4 regions of the Moritella sp. 5 genome follow, and region 1 is predicted to be linked to each of the others. Evidence: predicted binding sites of a transcription regulator. Region 1 holds the regulator's gene; each other region holds the start of a gene.
The links. Region 1 encodes sigma-54, which starts transcription at its own class of promoters, with help from an activator protein. Its sites were predicted from a motif close to GTTGGCACGNNNNTNGNNT; they were not measured.

Region 1 (4,221 bases):
AAGTAATGGTATCTGTGTCCATGATACTGCCAGCAGTGTCTTCTGGATACGCCATCGCTGTTTCTAAACGCTGACGATCTTGGGTATCCATTTGGGTGATAACTTCTTGATAGATACTGTCTGGTAGGCTACGGAGAATATTGGCTAAATCATCAGTATCGAGCCCTTCTGTCGCAGCGACAAGGGACTCCGTATCCATCAGTTTAAGAATACTGGTCTTGGCATCTTCATTAAGTTCGTCAAGGATTTCACCTTGCATTTCAGAGTCGGTCAAACGCCACAGTACTTTACGGCCTGCTGGTGGCGATGATTCCAGTAATAACGCAATATCACAAGGGGGCGTTTGGTAGAGCATTCGTTTAACGTGAATGAACATACCACTATCAAGTGCTTCGTTCACTTCGCTTAAACGTAGGTGTGTGCAGTCATGCTCCATCTTTTCTGGCATATGTCGTCCCCATTCTTATTATTCTTCTTCTGCAAGACCTTGCTTGCAGGTGCTGCGTAATTCTAGCTTAATCTGTATTTATAATCAGCATTAACAATAAAGTAAAATAATTAACTGTATAGATCGTTAACGCCATTGCAAATGAGTACCTAGATAATTTTATGTTTATTTTTTTCTAAGGTTTGATGGCGAGTTTGCACTACACGACTTTGTAGTTTAAAGCTCTTTGCTAATTGTTCAGCAATGAATACCGAGCGATGTTGGCCGCCTGTACAACCGATAGCAACGGTGACATAACTGCGGTTATTTTTTTCTAACATTGGCAACCAAGTCGTGAGTAAGTTTTCAATCTGTTGTGAAAAGCTCATGACATCAGGCTGTTGGCTCAGGTATTTAATGACGGGTTCATCAAGACCTGTGTAAGGTTTTAATTCTGGGATCCAATGGGGATTTGGTAGAAAACGGACATCAAATACATAATCGGCATCCATAGGTAGACCATGTTTAAAACCAAATGATTGAAATACTAAGACAAGTTGGTTGTTTTTTTTTCCTAAAATACGTTCTTTAATCTGTTCACTGAGTTCATGAATATTGAGTTCAGTAGTATCGATTTTTAAATCAGCAAGTAACGCTAAAGGGCTTAATCGTTTTTTTTCTATTTCAATCGCTTGTGATAGAGATAGCTCATCTTTTGTTAATGGATGAAGGCGTCTGGTTTCACTATAACGCTTGATAAGGACTGACTGGTTAGTATCAAGAAATAAACTAGTCAGATCGGTGCTCGTTCTTAACTCTGTAATTATGTCGTTTAATTCTTTTTTTTCTGTCGGTAAGTTACGGACATCAATACTCACTGCCACTTTTTCGGTTTGGTCATTTAAGGCTTTTAGCAGTTGTGGTAGTAATTTTACTGGTAGGTTATCTACGCAATAGTAGCCTAGATCTTCAAGCACGCGTAATGCAATTGATTTACCAGATCCTGACTGGCCGCTGACTATTATTAATTTCATCTTTTATCCTCACAGCGATATAAAATAATGGGTTCATTATCCCGCAATTGATTTGGATATGATATGTTTTAATTATGTCAGAAGCATTAATACCTAAAGGAAAAAGTGGTTTTCCTTTAGGTTATCTGTGGCGAGATTAAAATTAATGACGAATCAACTTCTCTTTATGCTTAATCACTTGGCGATCGAGCTTATCCAGTAAGCCATCAATTGCGGCATACATGTCATTGTGTTCATGCACGGCAAAGATCTCCCCCCCATTTAAATGTATTTTTGCTTCTGCAATTTGAAGTAATTTTTCGACATTTAAAATCACATGGATATTGTTTATATGATCAAAATGCCGTTCTAATTTGGAAAACTTGCTATCAACATAATCTTTCAGTGAGTCTGTAATGTTTACATGTCTACCGGTTAAATTAATTTGCATATATGTCTCCCCTATGAAGGTTGGATTAGCCTTATAATAGGCTTTTACGCTGATTAGACGGTGGTATACTTAGTGCCTCCCGATATTTTGCAATCGTACGTCTAGCCACTTTGATACCTTGATCAGCAAGTAAATCAGCAATCTTGCTGTCACTTAATGGTTTAATGACATTTTCTGCCGCGACCAATTTTTTTATTAATGCTCGAATAGCAGTTGATGAACATTCTCCGCCATTGTCAGTACTTACATGGCTTGAAAAGAAAAACTTAAGTTCAAAAATACCACGTGGTGTATGCATAAACTTCTGCGTTGTTACCCGTGAAATGGTTGACTCGTGCATTTCCACTTCTTCGGCAACATCATTTAAAACCATAGGTTTCATGGCTTCATCGCCATATTCAAAAAAATCAATTTGTCGTTGAACAATACTTTTCGTTACTTTTAGTAAGGTTTCATTACGGCTATCTAAGCTTTTAATAAACCATTTAGCTTCTTGTACATGCGTTCGAATAAACTGCCCATCGCTGCTATTACGATTGCTTGTCGACAAGTTTGAATATTCATTGTTCACTTTTAATCTTGGCACAATGTCAGGATTTAACTCGACTACCCACTGATTATTTTTTTTCTTTACTAAAACATCGGGAATTACATAAAGCCCTTCAGTCTGATCAATAACATTGCCAGGTCTGGGTTCTAGACTCTGAATTAATTGCATGATCTCTTTAAGCTGTGGTTCTTTTAATTTTGTCTTACGGCTTAATTGACGGTAGTCGCGATTGCCTAATAAATCCATGTGAGACTGAATTATTTGCTGACATTCTGTTAACCAAGGTGTGTTTTTAGGTAAATGCTGAAGTTGGATCAATAAACATTCTTGTAATGAACGCGCTGCAACGCCGATGGGATCGAAATGTTGAATACGCTTTAATACTGCTTCTATTTCGTCTAATTCAACTTGCTCTTCACTATTTTCGTTACTGCTGTCGCTAAGTTCTTGGTGACCGTTATTGACGCTAGACAGGATATCTTCACAAGTCTGATTAAGGTAACCATGATCATCAATGCCATCAATAATCGCAACTGCAATAGCACGATCGGTGTCAGAAAATGGGGTTAATTCCATTTGCCACATGAGATGCTCGTATAAGCCTTCGCTGGTCTCACCTTGATAGACTTGGTCTAAACCATCAATACTGCTGCCCGCACTGCTGTGAGTCTGTATTTGAGGGGTGTAGACATCATCCCAATTACTGTCATTAGGTAATTCATCTGGCATGGCTTCACTGGCTAGCGCATCACTAACTTCTATTTGGCTGGCATCGGTAACGGTGTCGTTATTATCTGAATTATGTCCATCACTACTTTCTGCATCGTTTGGTTGAGCTGTGTTGGGATCTTCTTGTTCCAGTAGCGGATTACTGTCTAATGCTTCTTGAATCTCTTGCTGTAACTCCAAGGTCGATAATTGTAATAATCGAATCGCTTGTTGTAACTGTGGCGTCATTGCCAGAGATTGACTCATACGAAGTTGTAATGATGGCTTCATCTAACGACTACTCTCTCTTCCTTAAATGCGGTAACGTATCAATATCAAACTATAGTCGGAATTGATCACCTAGGTATACTTCTTTTACTTTTTCGTTGGATAAAATCTCTTCAGAAGTACCAGATGCGATCAAGTGTCCATGGCTCACAATATAAGAGTGTTCACATACATCGAGTGTTTCACGTACGTTATGGTCGGTAATTAATACCCCTAAACCACGATCGCGCAGATGCTGAATAATTTTTTTAATATCACCTACCGAGATTGGATCAACGCCAGCAAAAGGTTCATCTAATAAAATAAACTTTGGATCTGCCGCGAGCGCGCGAGCAATCTCAACACGGCGGCGCTCACCACCCGATAAGCTCATACCTAAACTATCGCGAATATGGGTGATATGGAACTCTTCTAATAATTCTTCTAACTTTTCTTCACGTTCGAAACGGGTGAGTTCAGTTCGTAACTCTAAGATTGCCATGATATTTTTCGTTACCGATAAACGACGAAAAATAGACGCTTCTTGGGGTAAGTAACCAATACCTTGTTGTGCACGAATGTGCATTGGCTCATGTGTTAATTCTTGGTCATCAATGAAGATTTGTCCATGATCTCGTTTAACCAAGCCAACTACCATATAAAAGGTGGTGGTTTTACCTGCGCCATTAGGCCCGAGTAAACCAACAATTTGGCCTGACTCAACTTCGAGACTCACATCTGACACAACTTTTCGTTTGTTATAACTTTTTGCTAAGTGTGATACTTTTAAACGTGCCATATGAAT
Region 2 (4,221 bases), 1.1 Mb from region 1:
TCTGATGGTTTGATACTGTAACCGCCAGAGTCAAAGGTAATGCCCTTACCCACTAATGCTGTCGCCACAGGCGCATCAGCGTTACCCGTTGGATTGAAATCCAATTGCAGCATTGCAGGTGGATGTTGGCTGCCACGACCCACAGTATGAATCCCTGTAAAACCGTGTGTTAATAATTCTTCACCCGCAATAATCTTGTACGTAATCGATTCAGGTGCCAATTGTAATAATAAGTCTGCAGCACTTTGGGCTAACTTAATCGGATACATTTCTTCTGCATCGGTATTAATGGTTTTACGCACCCAATGACTGGCTTGTTGAAATGCAATGAAATCTTTCTTTTCAATACTGCTCGCTTGCTCTAAACCAAAACAAGCTTGCTGATTTTCTTTTGCTGTGTAATAACCTTGATCAAATGCAATACGTAATTCAGTATCCCATAATTCACCCTTTAAGGTCACTTTACCTATCCCTTGATTAGATAGTTTACGTGCCGCACGTTGTACTTGTAATGGGTAATCGGCACTATTATCACCGAGGTGAATAGAGGCGACACCAGCATCGAAGCTCACTAATGCATTATTACCCCAAAAATTTTCCGCGGGAGCAAGCGTTAGCTCAACGCTCATGAAATCCTTCATTAAATATCCTTAATATAGACACGATAATACGATTACTATAACAATACTTTTATGGTTTGTTTGGTTATGTATCATAAATATTTGTAAATCGTTTTATTATTCCGCCCATTAGAGGAGCTAGTTTAAAAGAATAAAGATTGTAGGTGGCAGTTATGGGGCTAGCTGTAACAGCGCTGGAAACGATCGATTCTCTACCTGAAAGATCCGTTGGTGGCTTAATTGCTTATTTCCTTAAACTAAAAAAGCTATCGCTTAACATAAATAAGAGATTAATCATTAGATTTATAAGTAGTTTTACGTCTAAGCATTAATGTTAACCCTAATAATCCAAATCCAAATAGCGTTAAACTAGCGGGTTCACTCACATTAATAGGGGGTGGTTCTGGATATACTTGTAATAAATCTTGCGCTCCATCGTTATGGTAGACCTCAACAATAACGTCATTTGTCCACGAATCTATAGAGTTAAGATAATCTGCCGCAAGGTCTACACCCGTATCGAATATTTGATATAAAATAAAGTCACCAGCACCTAGATCAAAACCATTTGTATTGTAGTCTTCATGCACAATTTCCCAAAGTGCAATCTGGAAGGCTGCAGCAGTGGTTGCATCTGAAATACCGGCATATTGGTTTGTATAGAGGCGGCCTATATATTCAGCCACTGCTGGCCCTGTTCCAAAAGGTTCGGGGTCCGTGGCTGGGTGGAGAGTGTAATCAGCCGTATCACCAAAACTAATTGGCTCATTCAACTCAATACAAAAAGCTAAAAAATCAGTTCCTGTCGTATTATTCGTGAAGTTAAACAACCCTGCAGATGAGAACCCCCCACCTCCCCCAACACCACTAAGAGAATATAGAACCCCCTCACTCCAACCATTTTCCCAAGAGTTTAAGGTTGCAGAAATTGTAGTCGCACTTACTTGGTTAGCCGATAAAATTAGGCTGAAGGTTAAAATTAATTTATGTATCAATTTCATATTTCAATTCCTATTATATATAAATACATACTCTCTAAAGCATTTGTCGTGCCATAAAAAAAACAACTTAAATACAACACGTTAAATGTAAAGAGGTAGTTTAAACATGATAGGTGTAAAAAAAATCAACACTTTAAAATAAATTTTTTTAATACTTATCCTTGTTTTTGACTTGCATAAATTCGCTATTAATATGAACGCGTTCCATCTCATGCGGCGAAGGATCTACTGTTCTGACATTAGTTGACTTAGATGAAAACGAGCTTGGTATGGGAGTAGTTCCACACATAGAGGAGCTAGTTTGAAAGAATAAAGATTGTAGATGGCAGTTATGGGGCTAGCTGTAACAGCGCTGGAAACGATCGGTTCTCTACCTGAAAGATCCGTTGGTGGCTTAATTGCTTATTTCCTTAAAACTAAAAAAACCATCGCTTAACATAATCAATTCAGAAAATAGGTTAATGGCGATGGCTAAACCAATCTGAGGTTAATCATTAGATTTATAAGTGATTTTGCGTCGAAGCATTGATGCTAACCCTAATAATCCAAATCCAAATAACGATAAACTGGCTGGTTCATTTACAGGAATAGGGGGCGGCTCTGGATATACTTGTAATAGATCTTGGATTCCAGCGTTACGATAGACATCAACAACAACGTTATTTGTCCACGAATCTAAGGAGTTAAGATAGCCTGCTGCAATATTTGCACCGCCAGGGAATGCTTGTACCAACTGAAAGTCACCAGTGTGTAAGTCGAAGCCATATGTATTGTAGTCTTCATGCACTATTTCCCAAAGTGCAATCTGGAAGGCTGCTGCTGTGCTTGCATCAGAAACACTGGCATATTTGTTTGTATAGAGGCGACCTATGTATTCAGCCACTTCAGCTCCTGTTCCAAAAGGTTCTGGGTCTGTGGCAGCGTAAATAGTAAAGTCTGCTGTATCACCGATATCAATTGGCTCATGGACCTCAAGACAAAAAGCTAAAAAGTCTGACTGTGTCGTATTATTGGTGAAATTAAATAATCCTGCCGATGAGTATCCATAACTACTTGGAGCAGTATATAGAACCCCCTCAGTCCAACCATTTTCCCAAGAGTTTAAGGTTGCAGAAATTGTAGTCGCACTTACTTGGTTAGCCGATAAAATTAGGCTGGAGGTTAAAATTAATTTAGGTATCAATTTCATATTTCAATTCCTATTAAGTTATGCCATCTGTGCATATTCTATATAAGCATTTACCGTGCCATAAAAAAAAGCATTTAAATACAATGCACTAAACTTGACGGGCAGTTGAAATATAACAATGTGTAAAAAAAATCAACGCTTCAAAATTAAAAAAAAGCCCATAATCAGCATATACTAATTATGGGCTTATTCTGTATTAACGATTACCTATTAACAATTAAATTGTTAATATTCATCAATCCAAGCAAGCATCACGGCTTCAAGTACTCTTTCACCACAATGATTAGGATCATCGGTAAAATCGTCCAACCCTAATATCATCCGACGCAAGTCTGTAAACCGGACTTGCTGTGGATCTTGCTCTGGATAATTTTCAGCTAATGTAATGGCAATCTCTGTACTATCCGACCACGCTAATGCCATAAAAACCTCCCTAAAAGATATGTGCAGCAACAAATAGGCTGCACTGTTACTTTCAGTTTAGTTTGCTTACGCTATTTATGTGTAGGGTAAAGACGCCTTAGCTGCACAATCAATTAATGGCTTTCAGATACCATGTTGATCGTGTATTTAGGGATCTCTACAACCAAATCTTCATCTTCTACGATCGCTTGGCAACCTAAGCGAGAGTCTGGTTCTAAACCCCATGCTTTATCTAACATGTCATCTTCAAGTTCATCACTTTCTTTTAATGAATCAAAGCCTTCACGTACAATCACATGACAAGTCGTACAGGCACATGATTTCTCACAAGCATGTTCAATGATGATTCTATTGCGAAGAGCAACATCAAGGATCGTTTCACCTTTCTCAACGTCTACAGATAGACCTTCCGGGCATAACTCTTCATGGGGTAAAAATATAACTTTTGGCATTTCTTAGACCTTATCTACCGACTGACCCTGCAACGCTTTACGGATTGATGCATCCATACGACGAGCAGCAAAATCTTGTGTTAATTTATCGACTGTTTCAATTTCTTTTTCAATCGCATCTCTGTCGCTACCTTGACGGATCTTATAAAGTACTTGGATCGCGTTTTCAATGGCTGTTTGCTCTACATCTGACAACAAGGCTTTACCGTCTTGTTGTAAGGCAACGATCAGGCTTTCCATTACACGATCCGCTTCTAGCTGCTGTTCAGCTAGCATGCGCGCAGTTACATCTTCTTTCGCATATGTCATTGAATCTTTAAGCATGTTAGCCACTTCATTATCACTTAATCCATACGACGGTTTAACTTGGATAGAAGCAGATACACCCGATGATTTTTCCATCGCGGATACACTTAACAACCCATCCGCATCAACTTGGAAGGTAACGCGAATATGCGCAGCACCCGCCGCCATTGGTGGAATACCTGTTAACGAGAAACGCGCTAATGAACGGCAATCATCAACCAATTCACGCT
Region 3 (4,221 bases), 110 kb from region 1:
CACCTACCGCTTTATTTTCATTAATATTCATTGAACGACCAACAGGTAGTTTCCCTTCGGTACGTTCGATTAAGTCTATTTTTTTACCGTATGTATTAACATCAAATATTTCTACATCTGATAATTTTGCGTAATGTTGCTCACCAACACGTTGTTCAAAGATAGGCGTACCATCTTTAACAACCGGTTTTTCTGCTGCACCTATTTGATCAAGGCGGTCTCTAAACTGTTCTAATTTATCTAACATAATTTATCCCTCTTATGTTATCGCGTTGCGCTTAACTTAGTACGTACGTCGTTCGCGGTTCATTTTCGCCGCCAGTTTCTGGTCTACATGTTCAATACGAATTGAACTCTGCTTAAATGCAGGCTGACGAGAATGCGGATCAAGTAGACCTAACGACAAGCGATTAACACAATCATGGAAATGGAATGGAATAAATACCGCGTTTGGTGCGACGCGCTGCGTTAATTGCACCATGACCACCGCATCACCACGGCGCGAAGCCAAACGTACATAACTTTGATGCTTGATACCAAGCTTAGCTGCAGCGTCTGGATTCATTTCCATATACGGCGTTGGGCTATATTTGTTGAGATTACCCATTTTACCGGTACGCGTACGGGTATGAAAATGTTCAACCACACGGCCACTGTTTAACCAGAATGGGTATTCATCGCAGGGGTGTTCGTTATTATCAATCCAAGGCAGTGGAATAAGATTCGCTTTACCCGTAGGGGTTGGGAACACGCCATCACTATATAAACGCGGATTACCAGTATTACTTTCATCTCCTTCACGGAAGGGCCATTGAATACCACGCGCTTTTTCAATTTTTTCGTAAGTCATCCCTGAAATATCAAGGTTACGGCCAGCGCCTTTGGACAACGCTTTCATTTCTTCAAATGCTTCTTCAGTCGTCACAGGAAAAGTGATTTTTTGACCATTTTCAAAACGTTTAGATAATTCAGAGAAGATCCAAAAGTCAGATTTAGAGTTACCTTTTGGTGCTTGCACATTACTCACGCGGTTAACGCGGCGCTCGGTATTGGTGAATACCCCCTCTTTTTCTGCCCATACCGCAGCAGGTAAAAACATGTGCGCATATTGGATGGTTTCTACGTCTTGATACGCATCCTGCACCACTAAGAAATCTAGCTTCTCTAATGTTTTACGAATACGCGAGGTATTCGGCATCGACGTCATCGGGTTTGTCGCCACTAACCATAGGCCTTTAATTTGCCCTGTTTCAATAGCAGGGAAAATATCAGTTTGTGCTAAACCACGTTTTTTCGGAAAGAACTCTGGGTCAATGCCCCAAAATTCAGCAATATCGTTACGATCCTTTTCTTTCTCTAATGCGCGATAACCAGGTAAGCCTGAACAAGAAGACCATTCACGTGTGCCCATCGCATTACATTGACCAGTAATAGATAAGCTCGTGCCACCCGGTACACCGATATTACCTGTGATAAGCGATAACGAATTACAGCCGGTAATCGCATCACTACCATGAGTACTTTGGTTCAGTCCCATGGTCCAGATACTCATAGCACGCCCAGCCTTAGCAAATAAACGAGCTACATGACGAATAGTATCTTCATCAATACCACATATTTTAGCGGCTGATGTTGGGTCAAAATCTTCGACACATGCCCTTAGTTCTTCAATGCCATTCGTGTATTTTTCAATATAGTCTTTATCTTCTAGACCTTCTTTTAAGATCACGTGCATTAATGAATTTTGTAATACGATATCGGTACCAGGACTAATGGGTAAATGGATATCAGCAAACTGTGCAAGCATAGTGACACGAGGATCAACCACGATAAGCGGGAAGTTACGTTGTTCTTTGGCTTCTTTTAAACGCCAATAAATAACAGGGTGCTGCTCAGGCAGATTAGAACCCCAGGCAATAAGGCAATCGGTGTGCGAGAAATCATCGTAACAACCGGGAGGCCCATCCGAACCAAATGAACGTTTATAACCTGATACGGCCGAGGCCATACATAAGGTTGTATTACCATCGTAATTGTTCGTTCCGATACAGCCTCGCGCTAATTTACCTAACGTATAAAACTCTTCGGTTAACAACTGCCCAGTAGAAACAATCGCAAATGAATCTTTACCGTATTGCGCTTGAATCGCTTTAATTTTATCGCCCATGGTATCGAGCGCGCTATCCCAACTCGTTTCTTTATACTGATCATGAATGTGATCACGCACAAGCGGATTATTACCTCGGCCCGCCGCGTCAAATAATTCATGTTCAAAAATACCCTTAATACACAATTTACCTCTGTTGACGTCTGCGTCAGCAACGCCTCGACTCGCAACTGCATTCCCTTGCTTATTAATACCGATCTCGATAGAACAACCTGTAGAACAATATCCACAAGTTGTATATTTCCATTCTTTTACCTGCTTATCCGCAATACGAATAGGCTTTTGATCCTTGCGTCCGAAAATCATAAGACGTCTCCATTGAATTGCTCAACACATTGGTTATTGTTTTTATAGCTTTGTTATAAACATAGGTGAGCAATAACCAAGCCACCTTACTTTAATTCACCATAAAAAGGATGATGTTCTTCTTTAACTGCATAAACACAGAGATTTTCCTGTCATTTGCCCACACGTTCCACCATTTTAACGACATCTGTTCTCAACAACTTCAACTTAACTGCACCATGGCTGTGCGTGAATGAAAAAACTGGTGCAACATCACAGTACTTAATCATCTAAAATCCCTTATATAAAACAAGGTATAGAAACAAACCTTTAAATATCAATAACTAACCCTTAACTTACAGAGTTGGCACTGTCTTTGCGTTAGTGAGTACAGAGCAGTACTACAGGGATGTGAGTCATGACAGTTGAATTAATTACCAAAGCGCAATCAAAAAATAACAACACGCTAGGTCAAGTGGCATTAGTAGGAGCAGGTCCGGGGGATCCAGAGTTACTCACACTAAAAGCATTAAAAGCGATTGAAAATGCCGACCTGATCTTGTTTGATAACTTGGTTAGCCATGAAATTAGAGCCTTATTTCCAACCCACACCAACGCTATTTATGTGGGTAAGAAAAAAGCAGACCATTGTATTCCACAAGATCAGTTGAATTTATTCATGGTCGATAAAGCTAAACAAGGTCTGAATATTTGTCGCCTAAAAGGCGGTGATCCGTTTGTATTTGGCCGCGGTAGTGAAGAACAACTTGTGCTCCATGCCCACGATATAAAAACAATCGTCGTGCCCGGCGTAACAGCGGCATCAGGTTGTACCGCCTACGCAGGGATCCCGTTAACCCACAGAGGTTTATCAACAGGCTGTACCTTTATTACTGGACACCTAAAAAATGGCCAGCTAGACCTCAATTGGTCGCAACTTGCACACCTTGAACACACCTTAGTGTTCTATATGGGACTCGGTAAATTAGCTGAAATTTCAGCGCAACTTATCAGCCATGGTTTAGCCAGTGATACACCTGCAGCCTTGATAGAAAACGGCTCGACACCACAACAAAGAGAATTCGTTGGCACAGTAGCTACATTGCCAGCACTCGCGATTGAACACCAATTACAAAGCCCTAGCCTGATCGTGATCGGTAAAGTTGTCTCTCTTGCAGAGCAACTGAGTTGGAGAGATCTAGAGCAAGCGGCAAAAAATCAAGAATTAAGCGCATAACGGAGCATGTCATGAAAAGAATTATAGTTGTCGGTAACGGCATGGTAGGTCACCATTTCATTGACCAATTTATTCAACAAGAAAAGATGGGTGAAGTGCAAATCACCACATTTAGTGAAGAATCTCGCCTTGCTTATGATCGTGTTCAATTAAGTGCTTATTTCAGCGGTAAAACAGCTGATGACTTAATGATGACATCGCCAGAATACTATGACGACAATGGCGTTCAGTACTTTGTAAACGATAAAGTTGTTAGTATTGATAAAGCCGCTAAAACAGTAACAACAGCACAAGGCCGTGTCGAGAATTACGACAAATTAGTACTCGCGACAGGTTCATATCCGTTCGTGCCGCCAATTCCAGGTAAAGACCAAGACCATTGTCTTGTTTACCGTACAATTAACGATCTTGAAGACATCACAGCATCGGCAAAAGAAAGTAAAGTTGGTGTGGTTATCGGTGGTGGTCTACTAGGTCTTGAAGCTGCAAATGCAATCAAGCAATTAGGTTTAGAAACCCATGTTGTTGAATT
Region 4 (4,221 bases), 1.7 Mb from region 1:
ATCTGCAGGCTCAAGTGCTGACTATCGATGTCTTCATTCCGGCTAGTCAGATAGGCTTTCTCGTTGTCGCAATCATGCTGGTGAATAACATTCGTGATATTACTTCCGATCGTCGCGCGAAAAAATTTACCTTAGCAACCCGTTTGGGCGTGAAAGCAAGTAAGCACCTTTATTGTATAACCATGCTATTACCTTCGTTATTAATGATTGTGGACAGTTACCCTGTATTCATTATGATTTTAGTATTGCCAGTGCAACTCGCATTGTGTATCGCGATTTATCAACGTAATGGCAAACAATTAAATTTACAGCTAGCGCAAACCTCGATGACGGTATTATTGTGGGGGGGATTGTATTCGGCGGGTTTGGTCGTTGGTTAATGCAGAATAGATGGGTTATTAATTGAGTGAAAAAAAGACCGAGTTGAGATGTAACTCGGTCTTTCTATTTTAGGTTATCTTCAAATATGTATGTACTTAATAGCGTGTTTTTTGCACGCGAGTTGGCATTGACGATGTATTCTTATATAACTCAAAAACGCGCTTAAAATCGAGTTCTAGTTCTGTTGCGTATACATCTTCATTAATTGGGTAAGTTTGCACCACTCGTGCACCACGGATGATACCAGATACTGATGCCTCTATTTTCTCGCCTTGCAGCGTTCGCGATCTATAGTTGGTATCACTATAAATTTCTTGGCCACTGACTTGCTCTGCTAACTCTCGATAAGCATCTAATTTAGATGCACGCATTGCATTAAGCATGCGTTCACTTTCACTATTGCCTGGCTGAGAACTCAACGCAGCATAGCCAACTGCTTTGAGTACAGGGAAGGACTTTGGTTCTTTGATATCATAAACTGTATCTTTTTCTAATAGTGAACAACCGGTTAAACTAACCAGAGTTGCAAGCATAAGCAAACGCAGATATTTCATTGATAAACCTTAATTAGTAATACGAACAGAAGGCGCTGAACCAGTACGATAAATATAACGACCACGGCCTTCGAGTGGCCCCATACTATTTGAACCACCAATTACCAAATGGTTAGGGATAATGCCTTGCGCTGTTGACTCAACAAAACCTGATTCCATATTAATGACCCGCATATTAACGATCACACCTTCACTGTTACGTGACATCGTGCCAGTTAGGATGCGTGATACAGGTAATTGACCGCGTAATTTTTTCCAATCACGGGTGAATACAAAATCACCCTGACCAGTCACACTGATAGTACCTGTGGTTTTATAGTCAATCACTGGAATACGGCGAATGGTTAATTCGTGAATAAAGGATTCTGATAGCGATTGTCCGAGCCAATTTGTTGTCGACAGATCGTCAAGGTTGACGAAAGAAGTGACGGCAATCGGTTCATTATTGGGAATAATAGACAAATCATTGACGATCAATTGATCCGCTAAACCACGGATGATAAAACTTAACTCTTGGGTGTAGTTTATCGGCTGGTTTGGTAACAAACTTCTTGGATATTTTGGCTCATAAGAATTACCTCCCCAAGTTGAATGAGGCGGTGTTTCTTTATCCTCGTCAGGGGTACTCGGTGGCTGTTTTAATGCACAACCGTTGAGTAAGGTAATTAGGCTGATAGCTATGACTGCCTTTTTCATATGACTTCCTTAAGTGCTTTTAATTATTGTCGTTAAACCGTTATTTTCCGCTGGTTGAGGTGTCTCGGCGGTAAGGATAGGTATAAGGACTTCTGAATATATTATTGTATTGTTCTTTAGTAAGCACACTTTGTGCCATATTGGCATTATAGCCATTTGGCTGATAAACAGGTTGAACAATAATCTGTTTAATAACGACAGGCTGTACTTTGGTATTCGCGCCCGTTAATAAAACATGTCCAGGTTCTTCTATCACGGTGCATGCTGAAGTCAACACAACCGCTAATGACGGTAGTAAAAAACGCTTCATATTTGTTCCTAAAGTTGCGCTATACGTGATTATAGATAAATATAAGCAAATTACTTGCCAACAAGGTAGGTTCGGTATTTATTATTATAATTATAATAGCGTTTTATCTATTAAATTAACCTCGATAATGTTTTATTTTTATAAAAATTTGATCTGGTACAAATTTTGCTTTTAAAATAGACATATTCAGAATTCATATGCGATTAAAAATGAAAAACGTTCTCCTACTATTATTGGTTTGTTGTTCTTTCACTCTACATGCTGAATGGTATGAGGTTGAGGGTGAGGCTATTATTATTGATGGTGATGTTGATATTGCTCGCGAGTTAGCAGTACGTAATGCATTGAAACAAGCACTGTTATATGCTGGCGCATCGGTTTCAAGCTTACAAAGCTTTAATGGTGGGAAAATATTATCTGATCGATTTCAGGTCCGTATGGATGGCGAAGTGAGAGATATTCGCTTAAAAAGTGAGTCGGTAAAGCTGGATAAAATCAGCGTTCAAATTGTCACTGATATTGTTGCAGACCGTAATAAATGCTTGAGTGCAGGGTATCAAAAATCTGTGTCTTTATTGCGTTTTGGTATTAGGCATCGTGAACAAGCCAGTTATGGTGGTATCTATAACATAAACGAATCTTTCAGTCGTTTGTTGTACCAAAGTTTACGTAAAAATAGTCAAACATTTGATGCGCGTGAATTTATTAATCAAAACATTGGTTTTAGCGGCAGCTCTTTGCCGCTGCGAGGTAATTTAACAGCACAAGAAATTAAGCAAATTAGTAAGTCAGCAGATAGCCAATATATTATTTTGGGCTCGATTACCGACTTATCGACATTTAAACCCGTTGTGAATGGTATCGCGAAGATATTTGCCGGTGATTTACCAGATCGTAATTTCCGGCTAAATATACAAGTTTTTGATGGTTTTAATGGCAATTTATTGTTTGATCGTAACTACAGTAAAGTGACAAAGTGGGAGTTTGCTAAGCACCGTATTGTGGATACGAATACGTTAAAATTTTGGCGCTCTGAGTTTGGTGCATCTTTACAACTAATTATTGACGATGTATTGTTTGATTTAGATGCAAGTTTGCAATGTAAATTGGTGGAAGCGCGTGTTATTGCTGTTGATGGTAATGAAGTGAACATTAATATCGGTCGTAATAATGGCTTAAAATTAGGCGATCAATTTATGATAAAACACACAGGTAGTTATGTTGATCAGTTTGGTATCAGCCGTAAAAAAGAAACCAATAGTAGTAGCCAGGTTGAAGTAACCAAACTGTATGATCAGCAAGCAAGTTTGATGACGGTTGATAGACAACCGACTGCCAATGTACAAATAGATGATTTGGTGATTTTAAACTAGTTAATTTAGTGGTTGTGACTGTTTGTCTACAACCACTTTAGGTAAATGCTATTGGCTTGCTTGACTGTAGCTGATCGTAGGGTTTGTGATATAGCGCTATATTAACGTTAATATTTTTAGGCTAATCTTGTGTTATTGTTATATTTCTTACACGGCCTGATTACTTTTTTAAATAAAACTGCTATTGCTTTTATTCCAGTTTATTGCTTGATTAGTGGTTGTTCAAACACGGGATACTATCATTATGTGGTTTTTGATTATTGCTATTACTATTTTAGTTCTTTTTCTTTTTATTCGTAATTTGTATGGCGAAGATCTTCGTCAATACGATAGTGCGGATTTAAATGCGACGTTTTATCGTCCGACACCTTCGTATAAATACCCTCAAGCGCTAGAGCTGCTCGCAAGTATTCAAGAGCCAATCGATTTTATTAAACCGAGTAAATATCTTTATGCATTGCGAAAAAATATTGATCGTTTAGGTGATGTTGAATTGGATTGTCAGATCATCCCTGTATCGACCAGTTTTCAAGGCCATAACATTATGGGTGAGTGGATTATAAATAAAAAAAGTGATGTAAATAAGCGCTTACTTTATATTCATGGTGGTGGTTTTGCGGTGGGCAGTGCGAAGAGTCACCGGGTGGTTACAGAGCGTTTAGCACGTGAACTTGGTGTTGCAGTGTTTGCTGTGAATTATGCAATGATCCCTGATGGTAAGCGTGAGCAGGGGATCTATGATTGCCGTTATGCGTATCAATGGCTACTCGCCAATAACCCAAATAATGAACAGGCATGTCATCGTATCTATGCGGCTGGAGATTCTGCTGGGGGGAATTTAACATTATCCTTAATTGGCTGGCTAAAGCATCAAAAAATTCGTCAGGTTGATGCTGCCATTGCGATA

Region 2: HWV01_RS18560 (PEP-CTERM sorting domain-containing protein) is a predicted target of sigma-54. The motif match lies at 1,659-1,677, and genes of this name have one in related genera.
Region 3: HWV01_RS01615 (molybdopterin oxidoreductase family protein) is a predicted target of sigma-54. The motif match lies at 2,541-2,559, and genes of this name have one in related genera.
Region 4: HWV01_RS15570 (flagella assembly protein FlgT) is a predicted target of sigma-54. The motif match lies at 2,094-2,112, and genes of this name have one in related genera.

What each region holds. Positions count from the first base shown of each region.
Region 1 covers NZ_CP056122.1:237,189-241,409, forward strand. Annotated here, with positions in the region: gene mgtE (magnesium transporter) at 1-448, opposite strand, end outside; gene rapZ (RNase adapter RapZ) at 598-1,461, opposite strand; gene hpf (ribosome hibernation promoting factor) at 1,604-1,891, opposite strand; gene HWV01_RS01125 (RNA polymerase factor sigma-54) at 1,923-3,440, opposite strand; gene lptB (LPS export ABC transporter ATP-binding protein) at 3,490-4,215, opposite strand.
Region 2 covers NZ_CP056122.1:4,171,113-4,175,333, forward strand. Annotated here, with positions in the region: gene pepB (aminopeptidase PepB) at 1-641, opposite strand, end outside; gene HWV01_RS18560 (PEP-CTERM sorting domain-containing protein) at 911-1,621, opposite strand; gene HWV01_RS18565 (PEP-CTERM sorting domain-containing protein) at 2,109-2,810, opposite strand; gene iscX (Fe-S cluster assembly protein IscX) at 3,036-3,233, opposite strand; gene fdx (ISC system 2Fe-2S type ferredoxin) at 3,347-3,685, opposite strand; gene hscA (Fe-S protein assembly chaperone HscA) at 3,689-4,221, opposite strand, start outside.
Region 3 covers NZ_CP056122.1:349,182-353,402, reverse strand. Annotated here, with positions in the region: gene HWV01_RS01620 (DmsC/YnfH family molybdoenzyme membrane anchor subunit) at 1-247, opposite strand, end outside; gene HWV01_RS01615 (molybdopterin oxidoreductase family protein) at 284-2,473, opposite strand; gene cobA (uroporphyrinogen-III C-methyltransferase) at 2,871-3,689, shown strand; gene nirB (nitrite reductase large subunit NirB) at 3,701-4,221, shown strand, end outside.
Region 4 covers NZ_CP056122.1:3,507,673-3,511,893, reverse strand. Annotated here, with positions in the region: gene menA (1,4-dihydroxy-2-naphthoate octaprenyltransferase) at 1-380, shown strand, start outside; gene HWV01_RS15585 (LPP20 family lipoprotein) at 477-935, opposite strand; gene HWV01_RS15580 (FlgO family outer membrane protein) at 945-1,631, opposite strand; gene HWV01_RS15575 (hypothetical protein) at 1,672-1,941, opposite strand; gene HWV01_RS15570 (flagella assembly protein FlgT) at 2,151-3,314, shown strand; gene HWV01_RS15565 (alpha/beta hydrolase fold domain-containing protein) at 3,559-4,221, shown strand, end outside.